2 regions of the Paeniglutamicibacter sp. ZC-3 genome follow, and region 1 is predicted to be linked to the other one. Evidence: riboswitches for the same ligand, from Rfam matches in the RefSeq annotation. Region 1 holds a riboswitch; the other holds the start of a gene.
The links. A riboswitch is a leader RNA that binds a small molecule or an ion and turns the genes downstream of it on or off. The one in region 1 is predicted to bind S-adenosylmethionine.

Region 1 (14,565 bases):
GCAGGCGTGAGGCTTGCCGTTGTCGAGAGGACCTCATGGCCGGTTTCATGCACAGGACCCCGGGGTGGGTGCGCCCCGTTCTGGGCGCTGCCCTGGCGGTCCTCGGGTCCGTCCTTGCGCTGCATTCGGCCGCATCCATCGAGGTGTTCGTGGTCCTGGTCTCCGCCGGGCTGGTGGTGCTGGGCGTTGCCCGGATCGCCGGGGCCCTGGGCCGGGACGGGGACGGAGAGGGAACCTGGCCCTGGCTTGAGGGGGGCAGCGGTGCGCTCCTGGTCGTTGCGGGCATCGCTGCGTTGCTTTGGCGCGGCACCACGCTGCCCGTGCTCGCGGCCTGCGTGGCCGTGCTCCTGCTGGTCACCGGCGCCACGTCCCTCGCCGCGCTGTTCCGCAAAACCCCGGTCCACCGTGCCACCGCGCTGCTCGGCGGCCTGGCCGCGGTGCTGGCTGGCCTGCTGGTGATGTTCTGGCCCCGGCTGACGCTGTGGGCCTTTGGCGTGGTATTCGGCGGCTGGCTGGTCTTCGCCGGCCTGCACATGCTGGTGGGATTCCTGGCCCGGCGGCGGGGACCCGGGGGTCGCGCCGGGGGCCGGTGGCGGGAGTTCGGCAGGGTGGCGGGTTCCGCGGTGGCGTTGCTGATGGCCGTGGCGATGGTGGCCCTGACCGCGTTCATCCATGCCGGGGACCCGAGGCTGGTGCCCGATGCGTTCTACACCCCGCCCACCGACGTCCCCTCCGAACCCGGCAGGCTGCTGCGCGCCGAGGTGCTGGGTTCCGGGGTCCCTGCCAACGCCGAGGCGTGGCGCATCCTGTATACGACGACGAACCCGGACGGGTCGCCGGCCGTCGCCTCCGGCTCGGTGGTGGTGCCGCGGGACCGCGGCGAGGCGCCGCTGCCGGTGGTTTCGATGGCGCACGGGACCAAGGGCATAGTCCCGCGCTGCGCCCCTTCCCTCTCGCCGCAGCCATTCGAGGACGGTCCCGCCGCGGCACTGCGCGAGCTGGTGTCCCAGGGCTGGGCCGGGGTGATGACCGACTACGTGGGGCTGGGCACCGCCGGCCCGCACCCGTACCTGGTGGGCGAGGCCGAGGGGCGCAACGTGCTCGATGCGCACCGGGCCGCCCGCCGGCTCGAGGGGATCGCGCTGCGCGGGGACGCCGTGATCTGGGGACATTCCCAGGGCGGGCACGGTGCCCTGTTCAGCGCAGCCATCGCGCGGGACTATGCCCCGGAGATCGGGGTGCTGGGTGTCGCGGCACTGGCCCCGGCCAGCAACCTGGAGGATTTGGCGCTGGGGGTGAAGGACGACGCGGCGGGCAAGGTCGTGTCCTCCTACATTGCTGCCTCCTGGGAGGAGCTTTTCCCCGCGCTCGGCGTCGGTTCCTTGCTGACACCCGGCTACGCCGGAGCGGTCGAACGCATCGGCGAACTCTGCTTTGGCGGCCGCGACGCGCTCTCGGCAATCGTTGGCGGCACGCAGCTCTTCGACGCGGTGCTTCCCGCCTCGGCGCTGCACGGACCGCTGGGCGCGAAGCTGAGGGAAAACTCGGTGGCGATGGACATCGGCTACCCGCTCTTCGTGGGCCAGGGGCTGGCCGACCAGCTGGTGAAACCGGGGATGCAGCGCAACTGGGTTGCCGCGCGCTGCGCGGCGGGGCAGGAGATGGAGTATCGCGAGTATCAGGGACTTGACCACATGCCGCTGGTGCAGGACGACTCCCCGTTGATCCGTGACCTGGTCGCGTGGGCCAATGACAGGCTTCAGGGCCGGGAACCGGTGGACACCTGCCCGTAGCGGGCCGACCGCCCGAAACCCGGGCCGGCTTGCTCAGTTTCCGCCGGCAAGCCTCTGGGCTGCCGCCACGTAGCGGTCCGTGACCATTGACTGGGCGGCCGCGGTCACCGGGGAGCCCAAGCGGTAGATCCCCGGCGAAGGCCGCGAGACGGCCTTGAGCTCCAGGTACACCGCGCCGTCGGGCTCCAGCACGGCGGCGAAGGATTCCTCGCCGGTCTCCGGGTGCCCGGCCAGCGTGCCATAGGCGAAACCGCGCCGAGTGGCGGACTCGATCAGCCGAACAACGCGGCAGGGAGCCTCGATGCGTGCGGCTCCCAGGCCGATTCCGAGCCGGACGCGACTGGCCAATTGGACCATCGGAGTGTCGGCGCGCACGCGCAGTCCCGCACCCTCGTGCAGCTTCCAGGACATGATCCCCGAGGCCAACGCCTCGAAGGCCGCTTCGCCCTGCCCCACGCGCTCGCGCACGTGAAGCGTCCGGAAGCCGGCGGGTGCCGGGACGGCGTCGGTGATTCCAGCCTCGGGGTAGTCCAGGTCGTTGAGCACTCCGAGGCGGAAAAGCCTGCGGCGTGCGGCCAGTTCCGTCGGCCGCTGCTTATCCAGCGCGAGGCCCGCCATTGCGAGCGCCGCCTTTCCGCCGAGGCGGGCGGGCAGGGGAATCCCGGCCAGGGCAGGTCGCCGAAGCCCCAGCATCCGCCGGTGGTTTTCAGGCAGGGTGGCGACAACCGCGGCAAAGAGCATCTTGTAGCCGGGCAACACGGCGGGGTCCAACGGCGGGTTTTTCAGGAACGAGACGACCTCGGCGACCCGGGGACCGCCGGCCAGTTCGCCGCGGGCCTCGTAGCCGGCGATGGCTTCGCGGAGTTCGGCATCGCTGCGCGGAGGGTTGGGCACTCCCATGAGTTCGCCCGCCTTGGCCCATTCGCGAACATAGGCGTCGGCACCCTGCGGGACGGGTCCGGAAAAGATCTCGTGGCTGCGCAGGAACGCGTCGGCGAAGGCCAGGTGCACCCAGGTTGCGAGCCCCGGGTCGTTGGCCGCATACTCGCGTTCTTCCCCGGTGCCGGCGAGGTAGCTCCCGGTGACGGCTTCGTGGCGGCGGGCCACCCAAGCGCAGGCCGCGTCGGCAGCTGCGGTGTCGCCGTGAGTGAGGGTGAAGATCCAGCGGATCGTGCCTGCAAGCCTGGCCAGCGGATCCGATTGGTAGTTCGAGTGCTCGGCCACCCCGGCGAGCGCCCCCGGGTGGAGGGCCTGGGTCAGCAGTGCCCGGATGCCAGCGGCGATCGGGCTCATCCCGCCGTGCACCACCCAAACCGCGGAGTCGTGCGGGAAGTACCCCGCATCATCCCCGCGGTCCAGCTCGCGTTCCCACACCGGATCGTAGTGTTCCTGGGCGGAAAAGGTCTGCTGCAGCTTGCGCCGAAGTGGCTCGAACATCTCGGTCTAGCCGATCTGCAATTCGCCCATTTCGCCCCAGGAATCGCCCTCTACCTTGCGTGAGATGATCTTCGGGGTGGCCACCAGGGCCGGGCGCATGGCTTCCAGACCCGCCTTGAAGTGCTCGGAGTTCACGTGCTTGCCAGCGGCATCGTCGTCCAGGAACGCTTCAACAAGCACGAACTCGCTGGGGTCTTCGACGCTGCGGGACCAGTCGAACCAGAGGTTCCCGGGCTCCTTGCGGGTGGCTTCGGTGAACGGGGTCACCAGGTCCATGAATTGGGCGGTGTAGTCGGGCTTGGTCTGGAATTTTACGACGATGAAGTACATGCCATCCAGCCTACCGATTCCGGATCATCCGCGCTCTACGAGGCCCTTCCAGCCCAGCGCCGCGCGTTCGGCGGCGGGCAGCGAGGCGACAACCAGATCGTAGGAATCCTCGATCATCGCCAGCATGGTTTCCTCATCCAGCCCCGGCACCACGGTGTTCCAGTGCTTTTTGTTCATGTGGTAGCCGGGGGTGATCTGCTCGTTGGCGGCCCGCAGCTGCTCGGCGAGCGCGGGATCGCACTTGAGGTTCAAGTTCAGCTGCCCGCCGCGGTGCATCAGCAGCCCGAACATCTTGGCGCGGCCGCCCTGCTTCCCGGCAACCTTGAACACCGCCGCGTCCTCACCGAAGGGGAAGTCCTCGAAAGCGCCGGGCATCGACAGCAGCATCCCGCGCCATGATTCGTATTCCACGTTGCCAATCCTAAGCCCGGTGGGCAGGAAATTGCCCGCCTCCCCCGGTGGTTCCCCGCCGTGGCAGGCGTGGGTTGGATCGTGTGGAACTACAGGTAGGGGTACTCAATCTTCGGACAGGTGTCCATAACGACTTCCAAGCCGGCTTCCTTGGCGCGCCTGGCGGCGGCTTCGTCGATGACGCCTAGTTGCAACCACACGGCATCGGCACCCACGGCGATGGCTTGGTCAACAATGTCGCCGACCTTTTGCGAGTTCACGAAACAGTTCACAACGTTGATGTGCCCCGGGATTTCGCCCAGTCGCTTGTACCCAACGTTGCCCAGAACGCTTTCGCCGCTCAGGGACACCGGAATGATTTCCATGTCCAGCTGATCCTGCAGAAATCGCGAGACTCCAGGAGCCACACGACTCGGGTTGTTGGTCAGTCCGACCACGGCCCACCGCGCCGGGGTTTGCAGAAGTCTACGAATCACTGCCGGGTCATTGACGTGCCGCTGGCCTTGTTCATTGCTCATGCTCCTAACGCTACCGCGCCAGTACGGGGCCCGCACCAGCTCCTTTGGCTCCTAAACGGCCAGGGAGCCGGAAGATCCATTGTCCCTTCCGACTCCCTGGCTACGCTGAAGCTGACGTGCCGCCCATCTAGAGCGCCCCTGTCAACGACTCTTCGGTGTTGGCGGCGGAGTATTCGCTGAAGGCACCACGGAATTTGGCTGCCGGGTGGGTGGCTTCGAGCCGGGCACCACGCCCAAAGACCTTTTCGCGCAAGGTTCCCGGGGCGTATCCGGTCTGGGCCAGCCCGCGGGCGCGCAACTCGGGCAGGATTCCGTCGATGAAGTCCGTGTATGAACCCGGCAGGATCTGGTTCATGATGTTGAGTCCGTCCATGCCGGCGTCCTGCCAGCGTTCGATCTCGTCAACGATCTGCTCGGGGGTTCCCACGATCTGCTGGGCCTTGGCACGGTAACGGGCCAGATCGCCAATGGTTGGCTTTCCTCCCGGTACCGATGCGATGGCCGCCTCGAGGACGCCCCGGGCACCTTCCGTCTGAACGTCTCCAAGCGGCGTGTCCAGGTCCAGCCCACCCAGGTCGATCCCGATGCCGCCGCCGATGTGGGCGATGATCGCATCCAGGTCCAGATACTCGTCGTATTCCGCTTCCTTGGCCTTGGCTTCTGCCTCGGTGCTCCCCACGACGAATGACAATCCGGCGAAAACCTTGACGTCTCCCTTGGCACGTCCGGCGGCTGCTTCAAGCTCGCGGATCTTGCCCACCTGCTTGGCGACGTACTCGGGGTGCGGCGCAAAGAGGAACGTTGCCTCGGCATGTTCGGCGGCGAACCGGCGGCCGCGCGCGGAGCTGCCCGCCTGGAACAGGAACGGTGTGCGCTGCTGGCTCGGGATGGCCAGGTGCGGGCCCTCGATGGAGTAGCGGGCTCCGCGGTGGTGGATCTTATTGACCTTGGCCGGGTCGGCAAAAATGCCTGATTCCTTGTCGGCCAGCACAGCATCGTCCTCCCAGGAGCCCTCCCACAACTTATACGTTGCCTCGACGTATTCCTCGGCCCAGTCGTAGCGGTCGTCGTGGGCGGCCAGGCCGGCGGCACCGAAGTTGCGGTGCGAGTTCTCCAGCACGCTGGTCACGATGTTCCACGCAACCCGGCCGTTGGAGAGGTGGTCAAGCGTGGAGAGTTGGCGGGCCAGTTGGTAGGGCTCGGACTGGACGACCGAGCTGGTCATTGCCAACCCGATGTCGCTGGTGGTGGCCGCGAGCGCCGAGAGCAGCACGAGCGGGTCGTGCGAGGGCACCTGCATTCCCTTGCGCACGTGGGAAGCCCAGCCTCCCTCGTGGTTGCCGTAAAGACCCACGACGTCTGCAAAGAACAGGTTGTCGAACTTGGCGTCCTCAAGTTGCTTTGCCAGGTCGACCCACAGCGAGAGTTCGTTGAAGCGGTGCTGCTGGGCCTCGGGGTGGCGCCATTGGCCACCGAGGATGTGGCTGGAGGTGTTCATCAGGAATGCGCTCAGCAGCAGGCGCGGACGTGCGGCAAAAGTACCCATTTACTTGCTCTCCGATTTCGTGTCCGTGGCTTCACCGATCGAGTGCAATCCGGTGGGAATGGTGCCGTTGATGTAGTAGTCGCCCACCGAACGGGCCTTGAAGGCCACCGGGTTGTGGGTCGCGACGGTGCGGGCGTTGCGCCAGTGCCGGTCCAGGGACTTGCCGCGCGACACGGAGGAAGCGCCGGTGACGTCGAACAGTTCGCTGGTTGCATCCAGCACCAGCTTCGGGACGCTCACGTGCGCCTGCTGCACGGCGATTTCCGCGCGGATGAAGGCAGCCGTCGGATCCAGGCCCAGCGAGGCGTCGACCGCGGCGTCAAGGTCGCGGGCGGCGGCGAAAACGATCGAGTCCGCCGCGTAGACGGCCGCTGCGATGCGTCCGACCTTTTCCTGGATCAGCGGGTCGTTGCGGAACAGGTCCCCGGAACCCGTGTTGAAGGTCCTGGTGCGCTCGCGCACCAGGACGGCGGCGTCCGTGAGCGCGGCGCGGCCGATGCCTGCCAGCACGCTGAGCAGTGCGAGCTGGAAGAAGGCGGGCTCGAGCGTGGAGGAAACCTTGCGCTGGATGATGTCGTCGAATTCGACCACGACATCGTCAAAGATCGCGGTGCCGGTTCCCGTGAGGGGCTGGCCGAAGCCATCCCAATCGTCAATGATCCGGACCCGGGGATCGTCGGCGCGCACGATGGCGTACTGGCGGCCCTCGACGCCCTCGGTGCTGGCCATCACCACGACCCAGTCGGCGAAGATCGACCCGGTCGTGTAGTACTTTTCCCCGTTGAGCAACCACTGGCCGTTTTCCTCGCGGAGCTTGGTGTTGGTCGTGCCCAGGGCATTGCCGCCCTTTTCGGTGGCCGCATTGCCGAAGATCTCGCCGGCAAGCACCCGCGGGAACCAACGGAGCCGGAATTCCTCGGGCTGCAGGGCAATGGTTTCAACGAAGGAGAAGTGCGAGCGCAACAGGTGCCCGACGTTGGAGTCGGCCGCGGAAAGTTCCACGATCAGCCGGAAAAGATGTTCATGGCTGACGGGTTCCCCTCCGTGGGCTGCCGGCACCCGCAGCGTGGTGAAGCCCGCTTCCTTGAGCCATTTCACGGGCTCGAAGGGAAGCACATGGTTTTTTTCGCGGTCCACGGTGCCTTCAGCGATGCGCTCAAAAACCGGGACAAAGCGCGCGCTCAGCTCCGCGTAGCGGGCTTCTTCTGTTCGTTCCTTCACGTACGTTGCGCTCATTTGTCTTCCTTTGTATCCATGAGTTTCAAGAAATTGTTGTCCACGGCCTAATTCGTTGCCATCTCGCGCAGCAGCGCCCCGGGGTTCGAATCCAGCAGGAGCCTGGTGTAGTCGCTGGCGGGATTCTTCAGGACCTGTGCTGCAGCCCCGACCTCTACCAGCCGGCCTTGGCGCATGACTCCCACATCGTGGGAAATGCGTTCGACCACGTGCAGGTCGTGGGAAATAAAGAGGTAGGACAGGCCCTGGTTGACTTGAAGGTCCTCCAGGAGCGCCAGGATCTGTGCCTGGGTCAGGACGTCGAGCGCGGAAAGGGCCTCGTCCAACACCAGCGTCTTGGCGCCCAGGGCCAGCGCCCGGGCAATGGCCACGCGTTGGCGCTGTCCGCCGGAGAGTTCCTTGGCACCCAATGAGGCCATGCGGCTGGGCAGGTTGACCGCGTCCAGCAGCTCGGCCACCCGGATCTTGCGCTCGGTCTTGCTGCCGACCCTATAGTTTTCAAGCGGCTCGCTGATGATCCGGGACACCGAGTAACGCGGGTCAAGGGCCGAATCCGGGTTTTGGTACACCAGCTGCAGGCTGCGCCAGAGTTCGCGCTTGGCGGCCCCGCGCACCTGGGTGACGTCCTGCCCGTGGATCTTCACGGTTCCGGCCGTGGGCTGCAACAACCTCATGATCATCCGCGCGGTCGTGGATTTTCCGGACCCGGACTCACCCACCAGGGAGAAGGTCGTGCCGGGGCGCACCGCGAACGAGACCTCGTCCACGGCCGCGCGTTCGGTTTTCCCGCTGCCGAAGATCTTGCCCAGCCCCGCCACCTCAATGGCCGGGACCTCGATGCCGGGTGCATCGCCGGTGGTTCGTAATGCGTCGCCCGAGGCGGTGGCCTCGGTCAGCAGCATCCGGGTGTAGGGGTCTTCGGGCGCCCGCAGGATCTCAGGCACCGGACGGTCCTCGCGGATCCTGCCGTGCTGCATGACCACGATGCGGTCGGCGATGTCCGTGGCCACGGCGAGGTCGTGGGTCACGAAGATGACAGCGGTTCCAAGCTCGCGCGCCAGCTTGGTGAAGACCTCCAGGACCGTCTGCTGGACCGTGACGTCCAGGGCGGAGGTGGGCTCGTCGGCAATCAGCAGCTCGGGCTCCAACGCGAAGGCGATGGCAATGAGCACCCGCTGCTTCAACCCGCCCGAAAGCTCGTGCGGGTACTGGCCGATGCGCTGTTCCGGGGTGTCGATCCCGACCAGTTCCAGCAGCCGGATGACTTCGGCGCGCAGCTGCGCCTTGGAGCGCTTGCGACCCTGCGGGTGCAGGCGGAAGACCTCCGAGATCTGGGAGCCCACAGTCTTCACCGGGTCCAGAGAAGCCCCGGGATCCTGCGGGACCATGCCGATGCGTCGGCCGCGGATTGATTCCAGCTCCTTGGCCGGCATGTCGAGGAGGTTCCCGCCGGCCAGGTCGATGCTGCCGTCCAGGATCCTTGCGGATTCGGGAAGCAGGCCGATGATGGCCTTGGAGAGGGTGGACTTGCCCGACCCCGACTCGCCGACCAGGGCAACGATTTCCCCGGGCTTGAGTGCGAGGTCGATGTGCTCTGCGGCGACGACTGCTTCGTCGCCTTGGCCGTAGGTGATGCTCAGCCCACGGATATCCAGCAATGCGGATGCCGAGTCGATGGTGCTCATGCTGTTCTCCTGGCTAGAAACGGAAGATCTTGTGGAGCTGGCGGCCGAGGCCCGCGAGCAGGATGACAACGGCGACGATAACCGCACCGGGAAGGGTCGTGAGCCACCAGGCCGAGGCGAGGTACTGGCGTCCCTCGGCGATGAGCAAACCCCACTCGGGGGTCGGCGGCGGGGATCCGAAGCCCAGGAAGCCCAGGCCCGAGATGGCCAGGATCGCCACGCCGAGGTCCACCGCCAGGAGCGCCAGGACAGGGCCGCAGGAGTTGGGCAGGATGTGCTTGAAAACGACCGACCAATACGTGCCGCCGTTCATGAAGGCGGCTTCCACATAGTCCAGGCTGCGGACGCGCAAAACCTCGGATCGCACCACGCGCGCAAACGACGCGATCGAGGCAATGCCCACGCCGATTCCCAGGGAAATCGGGCCTGGGGCGAATGCCGTGACGATGATCAACGAAACCAGGAATCCCGGGACGGCGAGCAAGACATCGATCAGGCGCATGGTGACGGCATCGGCTGCCCGACCGGCGGTTGCCGCGAGCAGCCCCAACCCGGTTCCTGCCACGAGGCCGATCGTCACGGCCAAGCCCGCGGTCAACAGCGTTTGGCTGGTGCCGTGAACCACCCGGGCAAACACGTCGCGGCCCAAGTGATCGGTGCCAAACCAGTGGTCGGCCCCGGGCGCCTGGAATTTCTCAGCCGGGACGCCGCTGATGGGGTCGAGTCCGCTGAACAGCGCGGGAAACAACGCCCACCCCAGCACCATGATCAGCGGGGCGCAGGTCAGCCAGAACACCGGCGAACCGAGCGCCCCCTTCCTTGTCCGGGGCGAGGGCACTGCCTGCCCCGCCGCAAGCGCCCCGGCGAGGGCGGGCTCCTGCACGGCAACCTGAGTCAACGGTTCCTCTAGCTTGATGCTCATGGGTTCCTCTCCGTTCGTTCCTAGGCCACGAGTGCGCGCGGTGCCCCGTGCGTTCCACTCTTGAGGATCCGCGGATCCAATAGCGGGTAAAGCAGGTCAACCACGAGGTTCACGAGTACAAACGCCGTGGCGGTGATCAGCACCAGTCCTTGGACCAGGGCCACATCCTGCGCGGTGACTGCCTGCAGCACCACCTGGCCCAAACCGGACCGGGCGAACACCGTCTCGGTGATGACCGATCCGGCCAGCAACGTTCCCACCGTGATCCCGCTGATGGTCATGGCGGGTGCGGCGGCGTTCTTCAGGGTGTGGCGAAAGAAGATCCACGACGGCGAGGCACCCTTGGCACGCAACACGTCCACAAACGGCTGGGCGTAGACGTTGTCCACGCTCTTGAGTAGCACCTGGGCGATCGGCGCGGAAACGTGGATGGCCAGGACCAGGACCGGGACGGCGATCGAGGCAAACGAGCCGTCCGGGAAGAGTGACATGATTCCGAGTTGGATGGACAGGACCTGCAGGAGCACCAGTCCCAGCCAAAACACCGGGACGGCCGCGAAGAGCGGCGGCAGGTTGGTGATCAGCCGCTTCAACCACGTCCGCCGAGCCAACGTGGTCGAAGCGACCAACAGAACCGCAAACACCACTGCAGTCACGAAGGCACTGGAAGCCAGCACCAAGGTGGAACCTGCCACGGCGCCGATTCGTTCTGCAACAGGCTGGCCCGAGGCCAGCGAATATCCGAAATCACCCCGGAACAAACCGGCCAGTTGGCTGAAATACTGCACCAACAGCGGTTGGTCGTATCCGTATTGCGCCTTCATGGCCGCTATGGTTTCCGGGTTGGCCGCAGCATCCGCCGACAGGAAAATCGTCACCGGGTCATTCGGGAGCAGCTGCACGGCCAGGAAGACCAGGGTGTAGGCAAGCCAAATGACCAGTAAGGCCTGTCCGATGCGTCGCGCGATGTATGCGGCCATGGTTGGCTACTCCCCGGTCTTCCAGGCGCCCTGGAAAATCGGGGCGGTGCCGGAGGTGAATTCGACGTGGGCGTCGGCGATGCCGCCGTAGACCTGGACCTCGTCCCACAGGACCAGGGACAAGGCCTTTTCGCTGACCAGCTGGCGCTGTTCCTCGGCGACCAGTTCCTTGTGCTCCGCCTCGCTGGTGGCGGCACGTTCCTTGGCGAACAGCGCGTTGAGCTCGCTGTCGGCGTTCAACGTCTGGGTGTTGTTCTCCGGGCCAAAGACCGGGCCCAAACCGCCGTAGGCAAACTGGCGCGTCCCAAAGAACTCGATGTTGGGATCAATCATTGCCGTGGTCAGGAACGTGTTGTCTGCGGCACGGTTGACCAGCTTGACGCCGATTTCCCGCCATTGCTGCTCGATGAGCTCGAAGGCCGGCTTGATGACCACGGAGTTGTTGGAACTGGTCACAGTGATCTCCAACTTCTTGCCGCCCTTTTCACGCACTCCATCGGCTCCGACAACCCAGCCCGCTTCATCGAGCAGGGCCTTCGACTTTTCCGGGTTGTAGGCCAAATCCGCGGAGAGGTCGATGAACCCGGGGGCAGCATGGTTCAGCACCGAATCGGCAATGACGTAGCTGTCCGAGAGCACCGTGTCCTTGATGGACTGGCGGTCGATGCCGACCTGAAGCGCCTGGCGCACCTTGGTGTCCGCGAGCTTGCCGCTACCGATGCGGACCGCCGCCATATTGGTGGTCAGGTCCACGCCCTTGGCCGGCAGCACCTGGTCGCCGCTGCCTTGGAGTGTCTGCTCGTCCACGGGCTGAAGGCCGCGGACCAGGTCGACCTGTCCGGTTTGCACGGCGCCGGCCCGGTGCGCCACCTCGGGCAGGTACTTCACCACGAGCTTGTCCAGGTAGGCTGCGCCCTGGTTTGCCGCTGTCTCGGGCGCCCATTTGTAATCAGCGCGCTTGGCGAAGGTAACCTCTTCGTCGGTCTTCTCGGATTCGAAGACGAAGGGGCCCGAACCGACGATCCTGGCGATGGCCGACTGCCCGGCATTGTCCAGTTTCAGCGTGGACGGTGAAACCAGACCGGCCGTTACGGATGACGTGGCACGCAGGAAGTTCGCGTCGGGGGTCTTAAGCGTGACCTTGACCTGGTTCTTTCCCACGACTTCGGCGGACTTGTATGCGGCGAAGTCGACGTTCGGTGCCACCTGTGCGCTCTTGACGCCCTTGCCGAGGGCGTCAAGGTTTTCCTTGACGGCCTTGGCATCGAGTGGCGTGCCATCCGAGAAGCTGACGCCATCACGAATGGTGAAGGTGAACTCGGTCTGGTTCTTGTTGGCGGTGAACTCGGAGGCAATCCAGCCCACAAGCTTTCCCGATTCCGTGTCGAAGTATGTCAGGCGGTCGAGCACGCTATTGAGCACATTGGACTTCTCGTAGAAGCGTGCGGCTTGGGTCTGCCAGTTGTTGATCGGCGCCACTTCGGCGTACACGAAGGTTCCGCCCTGGACGGGCCCGTTGTTTGGTGGCCCGGCGGCGTTTCCCGCTGTCTGGTCTCCCGATCCGCATGCGCTCAGGGCCAGGGTGGCCACGGAAAGCGCGGCCAGGATCTTGACGCCAATGCCGGTGGGAAGGCGACGCTTCGCTGGTGGTGTGGTGTTGCCCATGATTCATTCCTTCTCGGTTCACCCGAGGAACGCCGCAACATGGCTAATCAGTCGAACATCTGCCTCAGGCATGACGGTATTCGGCGGACCGCGCAGATTTTGGCTATCTCCATCGGTCCTGGCGGTAGCACCGGATCCCCGTGACGGGAGTGGTTGCTGCGGCGTCAACGAGCCAGGTCTCTCAGCCGCTCTGGATGGTGTGCGTCCGTGGTGGTGTTTTCCATCCTCGAACAATTCCAGTGTGTCGCAGAATCTTCGATGGAACCAACAGAATGGGGCTTGCCATGAAACAAATCGACGCAGAGGGCGTCCCCGGTGCCGCTTTCACTTCACGGAACGTCATAAGACTGAATGTGACACCCCAAGGATCCTGGCCTTGCTTCACGCGTTCGTCATATTGATAATGCCCCCAAGTTCGTGCTCCGAAACCCAACGACTGGGCCAATTGTCGACCGATTCCCTGCCCGGGCTTCAGGTTGCCGTCCGGCTGAACCTGCACTGCCCCTTAAATGCCTCGGGCGGCGACGCACCCAAAAGGTGCGCCACCGCCCGAAATCCCTGAGGAAACTAGGCCATGCTACTTGACCTCGGCGTTGGCGAACCGGTAGTTGGCCGCGCGGTGGGAGTCCTGGACGCGGTCTCCCTTGCCGAAGAGCTTGTTGCGCAGCGTGCCCTCGACGTATTCGGTCGGGTAGGCACCGCGGGCCTGCAGCTCCGGAACGATGAACTCCACGATGTCCTCAAAGGTTCCCGGGGTGATGGCATAGGCCAGGTTGAACCCGTCCACGTCGGTGTCTTCGACCCACTCGATGAGCTTGTCGGCAACCTCGGTCGGCGAGCCGACGGTGATCGGTCCGAACCCGCCAACGCCCACCCATTCGGCCAGCTGGCGGATGGTCCACGGGTTCCCGTCGTCTCCGCTGGCCTTTTGGAAGGTCGTGACGGTCGACTGGATCGCGTTGGACTTCACGTTGGCGCCAATGACGTCGTCCGGGCCGTAGGTGGACATGTCCACGCCCATCCAGCCGGAGATCAGGGCGAGGGCCCCGTCGATGTCGGCGTAGGACTTGTAGTCCTCGAACTTGGCCTGCGCTGCCGCCGAGTCCACATCCGTGATGATCGTCTGCATGGCGTAGATGCGCACGTCGTAACGGCCGCGGCCCGCGGCCTCGGCGGCGTCGCGGATCTTGGTGACGGTGGCCTTGAGCATTTCCTTGGTCGGGGAGGTCACGAAGACCGCCTCGGCGTTCTCCGAGGCGAACTTCAGTCCGCGCGGCGAGGCGCCGGCCTGGAACACCACGGGGGTGCGCTGCGGGCTGGGTTCGGTGATGGCAATGCCCGGGACCTTGAAGTACTTGCCCTCGTGGTTGATCTCATGGACCTTGGTCGGATCGGTGAAGATGCCGCGCTCAACGTCGCGCACCACCGCGTCCTCTTCCCAGGAGCCCTCGAGCAACTTGTAGATGACCTCCATGTACTCGTCGGCCTGGTTGTAGCGCTCGTCGTGCTCGAGCTGGTCCTCCTGGCCCATGTTCCGTGCGGCGGAGGGCAGGTAGCCGGTCACGACATTCCACCCGACGCGGCCCTTGGTCAGGTGGTCGAGGGTCGCCAGGCGGCGGGCGAAGGGGTAGGGGTGCTCGTAGGACGTCCCGGCGGTGACGCCGAAGCCGAGGTTCTCGGTCACCGAGGCCATGGCCGAAACCAGCATGAAGGGGTCGTTGACCGGGACCTGGGTGCCGGCGCGCAGCGGTACCTCGTTGGAGCCGCCGAAGACGTCGTAGGTGCCCAGCACGTCGGCGATGAAGATGCCGTCGAACTTGCCCTTTTCCAGGGTCTTGGCCAGGTCGGTCCAGTAGGACAGGTCCTTATAGCGGGCGGACTGGTCCTTGGGGTGCTTCCACAGACCCGGGGACTGGTGCCCCACGCAGTTCATGTCGAAGGCGTTGAAACGGATGTGGCGGGGGGCGGGTGTCTGGCTCATGTTTGTCCTTCGCGAGGTGGTGGGAGTTTGCGGATCCGATGGTGCGCGGATCAAGTCATTG
Region 2 (14,565 bases), on a different contig from region 1:
CGTCGACGGGGATTCGGCCGCGCTTCCATGCCCGTTCCGTTTTCCCTGTTGGCGCGATCCTAGAACAGTCCGGCCCGCAGGCACATGGGGCCGATGCCCCAAGTTTCCGGGCATCCCCTGTCGGGTCCCTCGCCGCCAGGGTGACGGCGGGTGCGGTTATTTCCGCGCCCGGAGCATTCTGCCAAAGGGGATCGAGGCCAGCGCGACGGCTGCAAGCGTCAACAGCGTCCCGGCGATCGTCGCGCCGTTGATCACGGCTCCGGGCGCGGGAACGAGAACGTCGATGAGCAGCGATCCCACGAGTTGACCGCAGATCATGCCCAGTCCGGTCAGCAGCACGCCCAGGTGCTTGACCAGGAACGCGGAAAGCCCGATGAACACGCATCCCAGCGGGCCGCCGAGGTAGTACCACCACTGGGTGGGCAGGGACTCCGGGAGCCCGACCAGCGGCAGGCGCACCAGCAGCAGGAGCGCCAGCATGAGCCCGCCGACGAAGAAGTTCACCAGCGTTGCCGCCACCGGTGTGCCGTAGGCCTGCGCCTGGACGCCGTTGGCCGCGGACTGGAACCCCATAAGGAAGCCGACCACCAGCGGTATGGCCATCGGCAGCAGCAGGGCGGCGATGGACGCGGCAGACCCCATCCGGGGGCTCACGGCCCAGATGACTCCGGCAATGGTCAATCCGGCACCGAGCGCGCGGAGCGTGCTGATGCGCCGCCGCCCGCCGGGCCCGAAGCCAATGCCGTCAACCAGCAGGGATCCCAGGGTCTGGCCCGTGACGATGGAGACGGTGAACAGGGCGACGCCCAGCAGCGGCACCGTCAGCGTCTGGGAGATCACCACGAACGCGCCGACACAGCCGGCGGCCAGGTACCAGAGGGGGAAGCGTTTCTCCCGCAGCGCGCGCGGGATCGCCATGGCCCCGGCGCGCGCACCGGGCAACAGCAGCGAGGCGATGGCCAGCACGATGAGTCCGGTGGTGAAGCTGACCAGCGAGGCGGCCACCGGATCCCCCAGCCGGAGTCCCAGGGCGCCGTTGATGCGGCTCTGGATTGGCATCGCCAACCCGGCCACCACGGCGGTCGCCACATAGAGCGGCGCCAGGGAGCGTTCCTTGCGCGGTGCGTGAGCCGGGGATGAAATCATGATGACTTCCGTGCCTTCCAGCGTGGTCGCCCGTTGGGTTGCCACGAGGCCACCAGGACCGCCAGCAGCGTGACCAGGGTTCCGACGATTTCGTTGGCGCCAACCAATTCGGGCGATATGACCAGGTCCATGACGAGGGAACCGACCAATTGCCCCGTCACCAGCCCCATGCCCAAAAGCAGGGCACCGAGCCGGGGAACCAGGGTGACACCCGTGACAACGAAGAGGATGCCCAGCGGCCCGGCAAAGTACATCCACCACAGCGGCGCGTGGGAGAATCCGAAGGATTCAATCCGCAGCACGGCCGCGAGTGCCATGGCCACCAGCAACCCGGCAGCGGCTGCCAAGTAGTTGACTGCCGTCGCGGTGGTGGTGGAGCCATAGGCCTTCCCGGCACGGCCGTTCATGGATTGCTGGAAGCTGACCAAGAGTCCTGCCCCCGCAGCTACGGCCAGGGCAATAAGAGCCTGGGGCGATTCGGCCGCCTGCGCTCCCGTACCCCAGGCGGCAATCACCGCGCCAATGACCAAGAGCCCCGCGCCAAGGAGTCGGATGCGGGTCACCGGCTGCTTCCCGGCCGGGCTGAACCCGATCATGTCGATGACGATGCTCGACAGTGTCCTGGCTCCGACAACCGCGACGGCGAAGAGGGCCAAGCCGATGCTGCCCACGCTCATGGCCTGGGCAACCATGTAATACGAGCCGACCAGTCCGGCCAGCAGGAACCACCTCGGGATGGTGCGGTCGCGCCACACGGAACCGAATTTCCTCCACCCCGCACGGGCCCCGGGAATCGCCACGCTCGCCACCAAGAGGCAGGCCAGGGATGTGAGCGCGCTGAGAAGAGCCGCTGAAAGGTACCCGCCGAGGAACCCTGCGCCCTCGGAAGTGATCAAGGCCTGCAGGGGCATCAGCATCCCGGCCGACGCGGCCAGCGCCAAGGGGACTGCATGTGCTTGCGATTCGGGGCGTGCCACTGATCTCCTTGGGGACGGGTTTCCTACTAGTGCAACCTACTGCGAAGCCCCCAAGACAGCGCCATTATGTCGCCAACACCACAAAACCCGCCTGCCACCCTCTCCTCGTGCATATGCGGTCGAACGATGCGCCATGATGGATACATGGCAAATTCCGAAACATTCCCCATCCAAATCCGCGACGAGTCGATTCGACTGGGTCAACTGCTGAAACTGGCATCGTTGGCCGACGACGGATTACACGCCAAGCAGCTGATCGAGGATGGCTTGGTGAAGGTCAACGGCGAAATCGAGACGCGCCGCGGCGCCCAGATCCGCAATGGCGACACCGTAACCGTCAACGGCGAGTCCGTCCGCGTGGAGTCCGCCTAGCAATAGTCCACCGGAATCATGCGTTCCAGGTAACCGCCACGATTCCCAGCACATCATCCAAACTCATGCCCGCATTGCGCGCGGCTGCCACAAGACGCCGAACTTCCCTCAAGGCCGGTGCATCGAGCAGCTGGCCGGGATTCACGCGAGTACCGTTGGCGCGTCCAGTGCGCACCAGTCCTGCAGCCTCCAGTTCCTTATAGGCCTTGGCCACGGTTCCGGCGGCAACCCGCAGGTCGCCGGCCAACTGGCGCACCGACGGCAACCGTTCGTCCGCATCCAGCTCCCCCGACTGGATCAGCGCCGCTATTTGCGCACGGACCTGTTCGGCGGGTCCGCTGGGATGCGATGCGTCCAGAGTGATCATGCAATGGCCCCGGCCGTCGCGGGGAACCGCAGCGGGCGCACAGTAGCCCCCACCCACCCCAGCAACCGCACCAGCAGGACGGCGCCAACAATCAGCAGCAACAACGCGACCACAGCCATGGCCAGCGCCAGCGCGCTCAGCAATGGATCCGCAGTCATGCCGGGCACGCGGCCTTCGTCGAGGACCTGGCCCACGACGTAGGGCGCGTTCATTCCGGATCCGTGCAGGGCCGAGGCCGCGAACAGCAGCAAGGGCGCGACCTGGAAGCAGAGCATCGCGCTGAAGCCCGTGCTGATGACGTAGCCGACATTGGTCCACACCGCATCGTCGAAGGCACGCAGTCGCAGCCCGCGCATCCGCGGGCGACGGGCATTGGAACTCAGTGCCCACAGGCCCAGCCCGGCTCCCAACAGCAGCAGCGCCAGCACCGGGAGTCCGTAGTACCACCCCGGAAAGGGCCCAATCGATCCGGCTCCCAGCTGGACTTGGGTCTCGACCATGTTTTGGTCAAGTTCCACGCCGCCGGCCGATACATACGGGAGGTTGCGGAAGCGCCCCCGCTCGTCCGGTCCCGACAGGATCCCTGCAAGGATGAGACCCGCGGCCGATGCCCCGAGCAGCACAGCCGGCATCACGATCCCCCATGCCGGGCCGAACATTTCCAGTCGAGCGCGGCGTCAGTTCGGCGCTGGTGTGCAGCGACGATTCCGGGGAGATGTCCGAGAACTCGTGCGGGAGGCGCCAGGCCACGAAGACCAAGGAGGCCAGGATCCACATGCATGCGGGGGCGGCGGCAAGGGGCAGCCCGGCCGCACCAGGGTATTCCGCGTGAAGGACCAACGCCACGGCGCCGCCCAAGGCCATCACCGCCAGTGCCGCGGCGGTGCGTGCCCGCAGGCTCCGCAGCACCCTGCCTGCGTTGGCCCGTTCGACGAAGGTGCCGGAGGCAGCAAGTGACAGCAAGTCGGAGCGTTTCTGGGTGACGATGTTTCGTCTGACCAGCAGGACGATGCCGACCGAGAAGCCAAGGAGCAGCAGTAGGGCGAATCCGTTGACCATGGTGGCTCCCGTTGTTGGACCGGGAGCCAAACAGCCACCCGCTTGTATCAATAAATTAATACAAACAGGTGGCCGCTTCTTGTGTCAATGGGAAGGTACAAAAAACCTAGATTTTTGCACCCTTAAGCACGACATGGCTCAGGAACTCGTGCACATGGGACATTTCCTGCGCGTTCACCGAGTGGAACATGTTGGTATAAAGCACCTTGGTGACGTGGACGTCACTAGTCGCCCAGGCATGGGTGTATTCGATCTTGTCCTGCGTGATGACTGGATCGGCCTGGTCCCTTCCCCAGAACACCGGCTTCCGCATTTCCTTGAGCTTCTCGTCCTGGAAGAAACCCGACCCCTCTTCCGGCACCGCAAAACCGGAAAGGCCGATGACCGTGGAGATCGCATCGGGTTGGTGCCGTAGCAGGGACGTGGCCACGGCCATGCCCATGGAGAATCCCAGTAGGCTCACCGATGAATGCTGCTTGCTGACCGGATCAAGCCAGGACCACAGGTCGGCAATGGAGTTCTTGACGGCATCAAACGAATAATCCAGGTCCTGCATCAGCGGGAACCAGGTGTATCCAGGACCCAAGGACTGCGGGGCCCGAACCGAGACAATGGTGAATTCCTCGGGCAACATGGGGGCCAACCCCATGAGGTCCTCTTCATTGGAGAGGTAGCCGTGCAAAAGCACCAGCAGCGGGGTGCCGGCGCGTTCGGATTCCGGACGGGACCAAATGACAGTGGGGTTCCAACTTGTTTCGCTCACCAGACCAGTCAAGCAGAAGAAAGCAGCATTCGGCGATCCACCAAGAAAGCTACGCTTAGGTAACTTACGTATTCTTTGATAAGAAGATCTTCGTGAACAACGTGATTGAAACACCTTCCGCAGCTTCGACCCCACCGAGCACCGGAAGGCATCCGTGGAGTCGCTATGTCGCCCTGGGGGATTCCTTCACGGAAGGCGTTGGAGATGACGACCCCCGCAGCCCCGGGAACTACCGCGGCTGGGCCGACCGGGTTGCCGAACAGCTCAGCGAGGGTGTCAATGATTTTGCCTATGCCAACCTGGCCATTCGGGGACGACTCATCACCCAGATCTTTGACGAGCAGGCGGGGCCCGCACTGGAGCTGAAGCCGGACCTCATCAGCCTGTGCGCCGGCGGCAACGACGTGATTCGCCCGGGCGGCGACCCTGATGCCATCGCCGACAAGCTCGACGCGCTCATGCGCGTATTGGCCACCTCTAATGCCACGATCCTGCTTTTCACCGGACCCGATATCCGAGACACCCCCGTATTGGGCGGAATCCGGGGCAAGGTCGCCATCTACAACGAAAACGTACGCACGATCGCGGCCCGCTACGATGCGGTGGTGGCGGACATGTGGTCGCTGCGCGAGTTGCACCAACCGCGCATGTGGGCGGATGACCGATTGCATTTCTCGCCTCTGGGCCACCACACCATCGCGGCAATGGCCTTGGATGCACTGAACGTCCCGCACCAACTGAAACAGCTCGAACCGTCCGAGGCCGAGATCAAGAACTGGCGCGATGCCCGCCGCGACGACCTGATTTGGGCGCGCACGCACCTGGCGCCATGGGTACTGCGCCGCCTCCGCCACCAGTCCTCCGGTGACGGCGTCCTGCCGAAACGACCGCTCGCCACTCCCTTTACCGAGCAGCCGCCCAACTCGTCCCTCGGCAACGGTCCCGCGATCTGAGCCCCTCGGCGACAGGGTCCGCGTGTTGCCACGGCCATACCCTGCGAGATGAAAATTCGCAGGCGCGCCTGAAGTCCCTTACCGACCAGGATCCGCGCACAGCCTGACTTGCATCTCCCAACCGGACCATGCCCCTTGAGCTACCCGGCGTCGGCCTGAATGTCGGGTTCCCGGACGAAAACGCGCTCGCCCAGGGCATCGCCAAGTTGCTCGATGTCGGTGAGGAAGCCATCGTGGCCAATCGGCGAGGTGATGTACTGGACCTTGCAGGGATTCGGCAGCAACGCGGCAAGTCGCTCAGACTGCTCGGGCCAATACAGGCGGTCCGAATCCACGGCAGCCACCAGGACATTTACCTCTGCCAGTCGCGCAAGGGCGGCCTCGATGGACTCGTGGCCCCTGGCAATGTCATGGCTCATGAGGGCCTCGGTCAGCACCAAATAGCTGTTGGCGTCGAAGCGGCCCACCAACTTGCTTGCCTGGTGGTCCAGGTAGCTTTCCACCTGGTATCGACCGCGGTCAAGACCGGGACTTGAGACAGGCAGTTCGTCGCCCTGCGGCATCCGCCCGAACCGAACGTCGAGTTCCGTCGCTGTCCGGTAGGTGATGTGGGCAATCCGCCGGGCAATCCCCAACCCGGCCGACGGAATGAGCTCGTTGGCGTAGTAATCGCCGCCGGCGAACTCCGGGTCCAACTTGATGGCGGCGGTCTGCGCCTGTGCGAAGGCGATCTGCTCGGCCGAGGACTCGGCCGAAGCCGCCACCACCACGCAGTTCCTGACGCGTTCGGGGAATTCGACGGCCCACTCCAGGGCACGGGCACCGCCCATGGATCCACCCAGCACCGTGTGCCACGCAGCGATACCCAGCTCGTCGGCCAGGCGTGCCTCCAGCCGCACCGAATCCTTGATGGTCGTGAAGGGGAACCGTGATCCCCAGGGGACCCCGTCCGGGTCAAGGCTGGCCGGGCCGGTGCTGCCGGAGCAACCGCCGACCATGTTGGCTGCAACCACGAAATATTTATCGGTGTCCACCGTCTTGCCCGGTCCCACAAATCCGTCCCACCAGCCGGGTTCCGTCGAGGCTCCACGGGCGACATGGCTATCGCCTGTCAGTGCATGGGCGATGAGGACGGCGTTGGAGGCATCTGCATTCAACGTGCCCCAGGTCTCGTATCCCAGTACGATTTCCGGCAGCGTCGCACCGGTCTCGAACGTATAGGAACCGGTTTTCAGGTGCTGCAGGATGCCGTCGGGGGCGTAGTCCAACGCCGCTGCCGTTTCTGCGTCATAAAGGACCACGTTTGTCTCCACACTCACCGGGTACCCTGAAATTCAACATCGGCAGAGGTGGCCACTGATTCGAAGCCAACCTTCAGGTCGCCGATGATGTCGGCAATATTCTCAATGCCGACGCTCAAGCGGACAAGTCCCGGGGACACGCCTGCGGCAACCTGCTCCTCCTCGGTGAGTTGCGCGTGGGTCGTCGACGCCGGGTGGATAACCAGCGAACGCACGTCGCCCAGGTTGGCGACATGGGAGTGCAGCGTCAGCGCATCGCCAAAGCCCTGGCCCGCTTCGCTCCCGCCGGAAATCTCGAACGAAACAATGGCGCCAATGCCCTTGGGTCCATACTTGCGCCCGCGCTCGAACCACGCGCTGGATTCGATCCCCGCGTAGTGGACGCGCTGCACCTGTGGTTGTGTCTCCAGCCATTGTGCAACTTCCACGGCATTGGAGACGTGGCGCTCCATGCGCAGCGACAGCGTTTCCAGCCCCTGGGCAATCAGGAATGCATTGAACGGGGAAACTGCCGACCCGAGGTCGCGCAACAGTTGCACGCGTGCCTTGAGGACGTAGGCAAGGTTGGCGCCTAGTGCACCGTTGACGCCGAGGTCCCGGGCGAAGACCAGGCCGTTGTACGACTCGTCGGGGGTGTTGAAGCCGGGGAATTTCTGCGGGTCGGCGGCAAAGTCGAAATTGCCCGAGTCAACAATGACACCGGCGATTGCCGTTCCGTGTCCACCGAGGTACTTGGTGGCGGAATGGACCACGATGTCGGCTCCCCACTCGATCGGGCGGATCAGGAACGGCGTGGCCAAGGTGTTGTCAACGATCAGCGGCACACCTGCCTCATGCGCAATGGCGGAAACGGCTTCGATGTCCAGCACGTCCTGGCGCGGGTTGGAAACCACTTCGCCGAAGAACGCCTTGGTGTTGGGTTGGACGGCTGATCGCCAGCCTTCCAGGTCATCCGGGTCCGAAACAAAGGTGACTTCGATGCCCAGCTTGCGCAGCGAGTGCTTGAACAGGTTTTGGGTTCCGCCGTAGAGGCTCGGGCTGGCCACGATGTGGTCTCCGGCCTCGGCAAGGTTCAGGATCGAATAGGTGGTGGCAGCTTGTCCTGAGGCCAACAGCAGTGCGCCAACTCCACCTTCGAGGCTGGCAATCCGCTGCTCAACGGCGTCCTGCGTGGGATTTCCGATACGCGTGTAGATCGGCTCGAGCTCGGCCAGGGCAAAACGTGCAGCGGCGCTTTCGGCGCTCGGAAACACGAATGACGACGTCTGGTAGATGGGCAGTGCTCGTGCACCGGTTGCGGAGTCGGGCTCCTGTCCCACGTGGATCTGGCGGGTTTCAAAGGACCAGTTGTTAGACATATCTTCCCCTTCAAGGATTCTAGGGGGTATGCCCGAAGCCGACTCCGGCGGTGGCCGTGTCTTGGCTGGGGGCATTCCCGCGCTTGTCCCACGTCGTTTTGACGTGGGGCCTGGTCTTCACCCGGGGCACCCCACCGCGGCGGAGGGTTGCCGTTCAGCAAGCCGGGGCTTTCTGCTGAAACTCATGACCTTGTCAATAAGTCTGGCCCAGGGCTTCACATGTTCGCAACCACATCTCAAATTGTGACAAGTTGGCGGCAATCGCACTAGCCGCAGACGTTTAAAACGACCAACTGAAACGCAAGTTAGGTCAACCTAAGTCGAGAGCCAGATCACAAAGTGCCATGATGGGCACATGATGAGGCTCGACCATGTAACTTACGCTTGTGGACCCGACGGTCTAGCGGCAACTGCCGCTAGGATCGGCGCGGTTCTTGGACTCGAATCAGTAAAGGGCGGTGTGCATCCACGTTTTGGTACGCGCAATGTCATCTTCCCGCTGAAGAACAACCAGTACCTGGAAGTTGTCGAAGTACTCAACCACCCGTCGTCTGACAAGGCACCGTTTGGCCAGGCCGTTCGCGCCCGCTCCGAACTCGGAGGTGGCTGGATGGGGTGGTGCGTCGCTGTTGACGACTTGGCTCCTGCCGAGGCACGCCTGGGCCGCGGCTCGGTGCCGGGAAACCGGAAATTCCCCGATGGACGGGAACTGACCTGGCGCCAGATCGGCATCAACGGCCTGATTGCGGACCCGCAGGTTCCCTACATGCTTCGCTGGGATGAGGGCACCGAGGATCTGCACCCCTCGAAGGCACTGGATCCTGTGGGGAAAATTTCCTCAATCTGCATCGCCGGCTCCAGCGAACGGGTCGCCGACTGGCTCGGACAACCCGAGCAGTTGCCCGTTGGCGACGTTGTTGTCGATTGGCAAGCGCCGAACGGGACGCCGGGAATCCTTTCGGTAACGTTTGAAACTCCCACGGGTCCCATCACGCTGTAACAAAGCAGTCATGGGAAGCACTAGCAACGTGGGGGTGTCCGGAGGTGATCCGGACACCCCCACATTGATTAATTCCTTGTCTGCTCCGCCGACGGTTACGGCGCCACGCCAAGCGAGGCGCGAGGGATGCCGGTGGGCCCGATTTCCTCGAGACTATCGATCCGGCCGGAAACCGGCAGTCATCGGCGAAAAGTGATCAAACCGTGCTTTAGGATCCCAACCCGATTGCTGTACCCACCAGCGCATAACCGACGAATCCCGCAACGTCCAGGAACGCGTGGGCGATAACCAGCGGCATGACCCTGCCTTTCCTGGAATACACGTAGCCGAACACCACACCCATGGCGACGTTCCCGATGAACGGGCCAACGCCTTGGTACAGGTGGTAGCTGCCCCGAAGCACGGCACTGACGCAAATGATGTGCCATTTGCCCCAGCCCAGTCGCCCGAGGCGCTCAAAGAGGTACCCGACGACGATCACTTCTTCCAGGATGCCGTGGCGGATCGCGGAGAAGACCAGAATCGGGACAGTCCACCAATAATCGTCCAATGCTGCCGGCACGATGATCGTGGTCAAGCCGAGCGCACGGCCCACCGCATAGACGCCAAGGGTTCCGATGCCCATGACCAGGAACAACCCGATTCCCCACCCCAGGTCGCGTACCGGCCGCACCAGGTCAAAGCCAAGCCTGCCAAACGGATTTCCTCCGGGAATCCGCCAGAGCAGGTAGAACACCAGCATCACCGGCACCAGGGCAAAAAAGATGTCCAGCAGCTGGTAAGTCAGGTCGAAGTACTGGCGTTGGTTCAATGAGTTGTTCAGCGACGTCGTCTGTGAGCCCAGGGGCGCCCGAGTCATCTTGTCGATGAGGTTCACGATGGCGTAGATACCCGATCGGCCGAGGGACAAACCCAGAACAATAAGCAGCTCGATCTTCAGTCCACGGCGCGTAACGGCGTCAGTCATCGATCTCCCCAACACTTCGCCGAACCGGGTGTTTCCCGACGCTTCCAAACCCATGCGTTCGATCCTACGTGTTGATCCTGTGTACCCACACACCTGTTGACCTGCAAGGATGGTTGGTGTGACCCGAGAAGCGCTGCCCCACGAATACGAACTGGCCAACGCCCTTTTCCCGGGCCCGGATTGGAAGGCAGCACGAGTCGATGAGGGCGGACAATTCCACCTCGTGCTGGTGGCCCGCGACCAGGCGGTCATGCGTATGAGTCGCACCGCCGGGGCCGCCGCGGACATGCAACGACGGATGGACCTGGTTCAGGCGCTGTCGGGCACGTTCAGTTTCCAGTTGCCCACCGCCTTAAGCCAGGTGTGGCACGAAAAGGATTTCTCCGCCGTCATCCAGCGCTACGTCCCGGGTGCCGCGTACCCGCCACACACGGGTGATGTCGTGCGCCTGCGCTCGGTTCTCGAGGAACTCGCTGCCGTCGATGTGCGCCCGTTGGCCAACCTGCTGGCACCGCCGTTTTCCTATCGGGGGCCATGGACCGCGCAGAAGATCGACGCTACCTTGAAGGCCTTGCCCCCGGACCTCGTCGATGCCGCGCGGCGGGTGCTGGACACCATCCCTGCCTTTGAAACGGTTCCGGCGTCCCTGGTGCACGGGGACCTCGCCGGGCACAACATGCGCTGGCACGACGGCGAACTTCTCGGCGTCCTGGACTGGGACTTGGCCGCCGCCTGGGACCCTACATTGAACGCCGCATATCTGGCCTCATGGCACGGCGCGGACGTCCTTGATGCCATTGCCCCGAACCAGGAAGAGGCATGGCGGGCCCGCCTGTGGCTCGGAGCCATGGCTCTGGAGAGCGTCTTCGATGCGTCGCTGAATCCGAACCGGGACATCGGTGCGTTGATTGACAAGATCGGGCCGCGCCTCGTCGCAGCGGCAGCGGCAGCCGGCCACGGTTAGACGGCGTTCGGCCTCAGGTCACTGACATAGTCAGGGGCCATTCGCGGGAATGCGGCCCGATCAGGGATGCCGTCCATGTGGGCGTGCGGCCACGGGAAACGGGTCAGGGGTCTACTCGGCGGTGGGCCGTCGCCGCTGCCGTTTCGTTTCCGAGCGCTGGCCCTTCGCCGCCAGACGCCGCTGCTTCGAACCGCGGGTGGGCTTGGTCGCTCGTCGGCGGGCCGGTTCGGGGGCCAGGCCGGAGGCCACCAGTTCTGCGAGTTTGCGCAGGGCGGTATCACGATTGCGAAGCTGGGAGCGCTGCTCCGAGGCCGACACGGTGATCACCCCGTCAATGAGGCGACGCTCCAGGCGGGTGGCCAGCAACATCCGCTGGGTTTCGGTGAGCACCAACGAATCGGTGACGTTCCAGAAGAGTTCGACGCGGCTGTCGGAGGTGTTGACGTGTTGGCCGCCGGGCCCCGAGGAACGTGAGAACCGCCAGCCCAATTCCGCTGCGGGAATCGTGAGCGCGGGCGACACCAACAGATCCATGACTTAAGTGTTGCACGGTGTGACAACGGCCGATGCAACCAGCTCGGTGCCGCCCTCCGGTTCCTGCCACCGTGTCGCGCGTCCGGACACGAAAAAGGAGGCCGGGCTCCGAACCCAGGAATTCCTGGGTTCGCGCCCGGCCTCCCCGGCCTACGCGTTAGTTGGACAGTGCCGCGACGGCTGCGTCGTAGTTCGGCTCGGTGGTGATCTCGGGAACGACCTCGGTGTGCAGGACAGCGCCCTTCTCGTCCAGGACGACGATCGCGCGGGCCAGCAGGCCCTGCATCGGGCCGTCGCCCAGGGTGAGGCCGAATTCGGCGCCGAAATCGGAGCGGAAGGTCGAGGTCGGAACAACGTTTTCGATGCCCTCGGCACCGCAGAAGCGGCCCAGCGCGAACGGCAGGTCGGCCGAGGCGCAAACCACGGCGGTGTTCTCGAGTCCTGCGGCCAGTTCGTTGAACTTGCGGACCGAGGAAGCGCAGACGCCGGTGTCGATGGACGGGAAGATGTTCAGCACGACGCGCTTGCCGCGCAGCTCGGAGCTGGTCACGTTGCCGAGGTCGGCACCGGTGAGCGTGAAGTCAGGAGCGGTTTCGCCAACGGCGGGCAGTTCGCCAACGGTCTGGACAGGGGTACCTTTGAGTGCAGTAATAGCCATGCTCCTTGTTTATCACGAAGGTGCCTCCCATCACGAAGCGTTTCGCTAGAGGCGTCCCGCCGCCAACGTGCCCGCACGGAACACCGGACCGGTGAGGTTCATGCCCGGGCGGTAGGCCAGGTGCGCCACCGAGGGCGCGTTGAGCAACTGGATGTCCGCCCGCTTGCCCACCTCGAGGGAGCCCACCAGATCCTGTACACCCAGGGCCAGTGCTCCCCCGTAGGTTGCCGCGACAATGGCCTCTTCGATACCCAGGTGCATCTGCAATACCGCGGTGGCCACGCAAAACGCCATCGACGAGGTGTAGGAGGTCCCGGGGTTGCAGTTCGACGCCAGGGCGATCTGCACCCCGGCATCGAGCAGTTCGCGGCCCGGTGCCAGGGGCTGGCGGGTCGAGAGGTCGCAGGCCGGCAGGCAGGTCGCCACGGTTCCGGCCGTGCCGCTCCGGGAGCCGGCATCCCAATTTTTCCAGGATCCGGCGAGCGCCGTCACATCCGCTTCATCTAGGTAGTTCACGTGGTCCACGCTGGCGGCTCCGAACTCCACCGCCAGCTGCACCCCGGGGCCGGGGCCCAGCTGGTTGCCGTGGACGCGCAGCCCCAGGCCTGCATCCCGGGACGCTGTGAGGACCTGGCGTGACTGGGCCTCGTTGAAGGCCCCGCGCTCGCAAAAGACATCGGCGAACTGCACGTAGGGCCGCACCCGCTCCAGCATCTCGCCGCAGACCAGGTCCGTGTAGTCCTGCGCGTCCATGTCGGCGGGCACCAGGTGGGCGCCCAGGAACGTCACCTGGTCCACCACGGTGGAGGCGATCCGGGCGTGCCGGGCTTCCTCCTCGACGCCGAGTCCGTAGCCGGTCTTGGTCTCCAGGTAGGTGGTGCCCCCGGCCAGCGCCTCTGCCGCCCGGCCCAGCAGCAGCCGGGTGAGGTCATAGTCGCTGGCGGCCCGGGTGGCGGCGGTGGTCACGGCGATGCCGCCGGCCGCGTAGTCCTGCCCGGCCATGCGGGCGACGAACTCCTGGCTGCGGTCCCCCGCGAAGACCAGGTGCGTGTGCGAGTCGACCCAGCCCGGCAACGCGGCTCGGTGGCCGGCGTCGATGGTTTCGTCGGCCTCGGGTGCTTCGGCGGCTTCCCCGATCCAGGCGATCCTTTCGTCTTCAATGAGGATTGCAGCGTCCTTGATGACGGTCTGGGTGGCGTCCGCGGTGAAGATCTCGGACAGGTTGGTGATCAGCGTGGTGCTCATGAAAACTCCGGGTAGGTCTCGAAGAAGGCGGCGTAGAGTTCGGCGGGGTCGCCGAGTCGGGTGTGGATGCCGTTGCCGGCGACCAGTTCCCCGTTGATGTGTACCTCGGCGACGTCGGCGGCCGTGGCGGTGAGCGGAAGCTGGCCGGTGCGCGATCCGGCGGTGCGGACCGAGTCGGTGGCCACGACCAGGTGGTCGTCGTTCTCCGGAAGGCCCAGCGAACGCAATCCTCCTTCCCGTGCGGCGGCGGCAATCTCCGCGGGAGAGAACCTCCCGCGCTCTCCACTGCGCAGCCGCTCCCCGTGTTCGAGGGCGCGCTGTTCCAGGTAGGGATCGAGCACCGCGTGCTGGTCGCTGCCCAGGGCGATGTGGGCGCCCGCATCGGCGAGCTCGCGGGCAGGGCCGATGCCGTCCCCCAGATCCGCCTCGGTGGTGGGGCACATGACGATGTTTGCCATTCCCCAACCGAGCGCCTCGATGTCCGCCTCGCCCAAGTGGGTTGCGTGCACTGCGGAGAGCCGTGGCTTGATCAGCCCTGTTTTTTCAAGCAACCCGGTGGGGCTGAGCCCGTAGGCGGCCTGGCAGGCTTGGTTCTCCGCGGGCTGTTCGGACAGGTGGATGTGCAGTGGTTCTTCGCGGTCCAGATGGTGGCGAATGTATTCGAGGTCATCCGGTGCCACTGCCCGCACCGAGTGGATCGCCGCACCCAGGGTGAGCAGCCCGGTGCCCGCATCAAGGTCCTTCAATGCGGTGCCCAGGCGCCCGTGGCGTTCGAGCCACCCGGCGGCGGTCCCGTCGCTGAAGCGCTGCTGGGTCTCATCGAGTTCCAGTACGGATCCGTCGGGCCCCAGGCCCCCTTGCAGGTAGCAGGTGTCGAGCAGCACCAGGCGGATGCCCGCGG

Region 2: it holds a riboswitch for S-adenosylmethionine, as region 1 does, so the genes downstream of both, OIU93_RS00715 (bifunctional o-acetylhomoserine/o-acetylserine sulfhydrylase) here and OIU93_RS09455 (ABC transporter substrate-binding protein) in region 1, are expected to answer to the same signal.

Annotation. Positions count from the first base shown of each region.
Region 1 covers NZ_JAOYTG010000007.1:22,894-37,458, reverse strand. Annotated here, with positions in the region: gene OIU93_RS09505 (lipase family protein) at 48-1,793, shown strand; gene OIU93_RS09500 (DUF1990 family protein) at 1,827-3,230, opposite strand; gene OIU93_RS09495 (putative quinol monooxygenase) at 3,237-3,560, opposite strand; gene OIU93_RS09490 (MmcQ/YjbR family DNA-binding protein) at 3,585-3,971, opposite strand; gene OIU93_RS09485 (CoA-binding protein) at 4,061-4,489, opposite strand; gene OIU93_RS09480 (NtaA/DmoA family FMN-dependent monooxygenase) at 4,617-6,035, opposite strand; gene OIU93_RS09475 (acyl-CoA dehydrogenase family protein) at 6,036-7,271, opposite strand; gene OIU93_RS09470 (ABC transporter ATP-binding protein) at 7,319-8,956, opposite strand; gene OIU93_RS09465 (ABC transporter permease) at 8,970-9,878, opposite strand; gene OIU93_RS09460 (ABC transporter permease) at 9,899-10,858, opposite strand; gene OIU93_RS09455 (ABC transporter substrate-binding protein) at 10,865-12,523, opposite strand; SAM riboswitch class I at 12,630-12,724, opposite strand; gene OIU93_RS09450 (LLM class flavin-dependent oxidoreductase) at 13,101-14,504, opposite strand.
Region 2 covers NZ_JAOYTG010000001.1:147,959-162,523, forward strand. Annotated here, with positions in the region: gene OIU93_RS00670 (DMT family transporter) at 157-1,146, opposite strand; gene OIU93_RS00675 (DMT family transporter) at 1,143-2,123, opposite strand; gene OIU93_RS00680 (RNA-binding S4 domain-containing protein) at 2,268-2,495, shown strand; gene OIU93_RS00685 (GntR family transcriptional regulator) at 2,512-2,862, opposite strand; gene OIU93_RS00690 (hypothetical protein) at 2,859-3,380, opposite strand; gene OIU93_RS00695 (hypothetical protein) at 3,370-3,921, opposite strand; gene OIU93_RS00700 (alpha/beta hydrolase) at 4,028-4,684, opposite strand; gene OIU93_RS00705 (SGNH/GDSL hydrolase family protein) at 4,777-5,637, shown strand; gene OIU93_RS00710 (homoserine O-acetyltransferase) at 5,778-6,950, opposite strand; gene OIU93_RS00715 (bifunctional o-acetylhomoserine/o-acetylserine sulfhydrylase) at 6,953-8,296, opposite strand; SAM riboswitch class IV at 8,371-8,486, opposite strand; gene OIU93_RS00720 (VOC family protein) at 8,652-9,296, shown strand; gene OIU93_RS00725 (CPBP family intramembrane glutamic endopeptidase) at 9,505-10,263, opposite strand; gene OIU93_RS00730 (phosphotransferase family protein) at 10,382-11,227, shown strand; gene arfB (alternative ribosome rescue aminoacyl-tRNA hydrolase ArfB) at 11,339-11,761, opposite strand; gene tpx (thiol peroxidase) at 11,919-12,419, opposite strand; gene hutI (imidazolonepropionase) at 12,465-13,664, opposite strand; gene OIU93_RS00750 (formimidoylglutamate deiminase) at 13,661-14,565, opposite strand, start outside.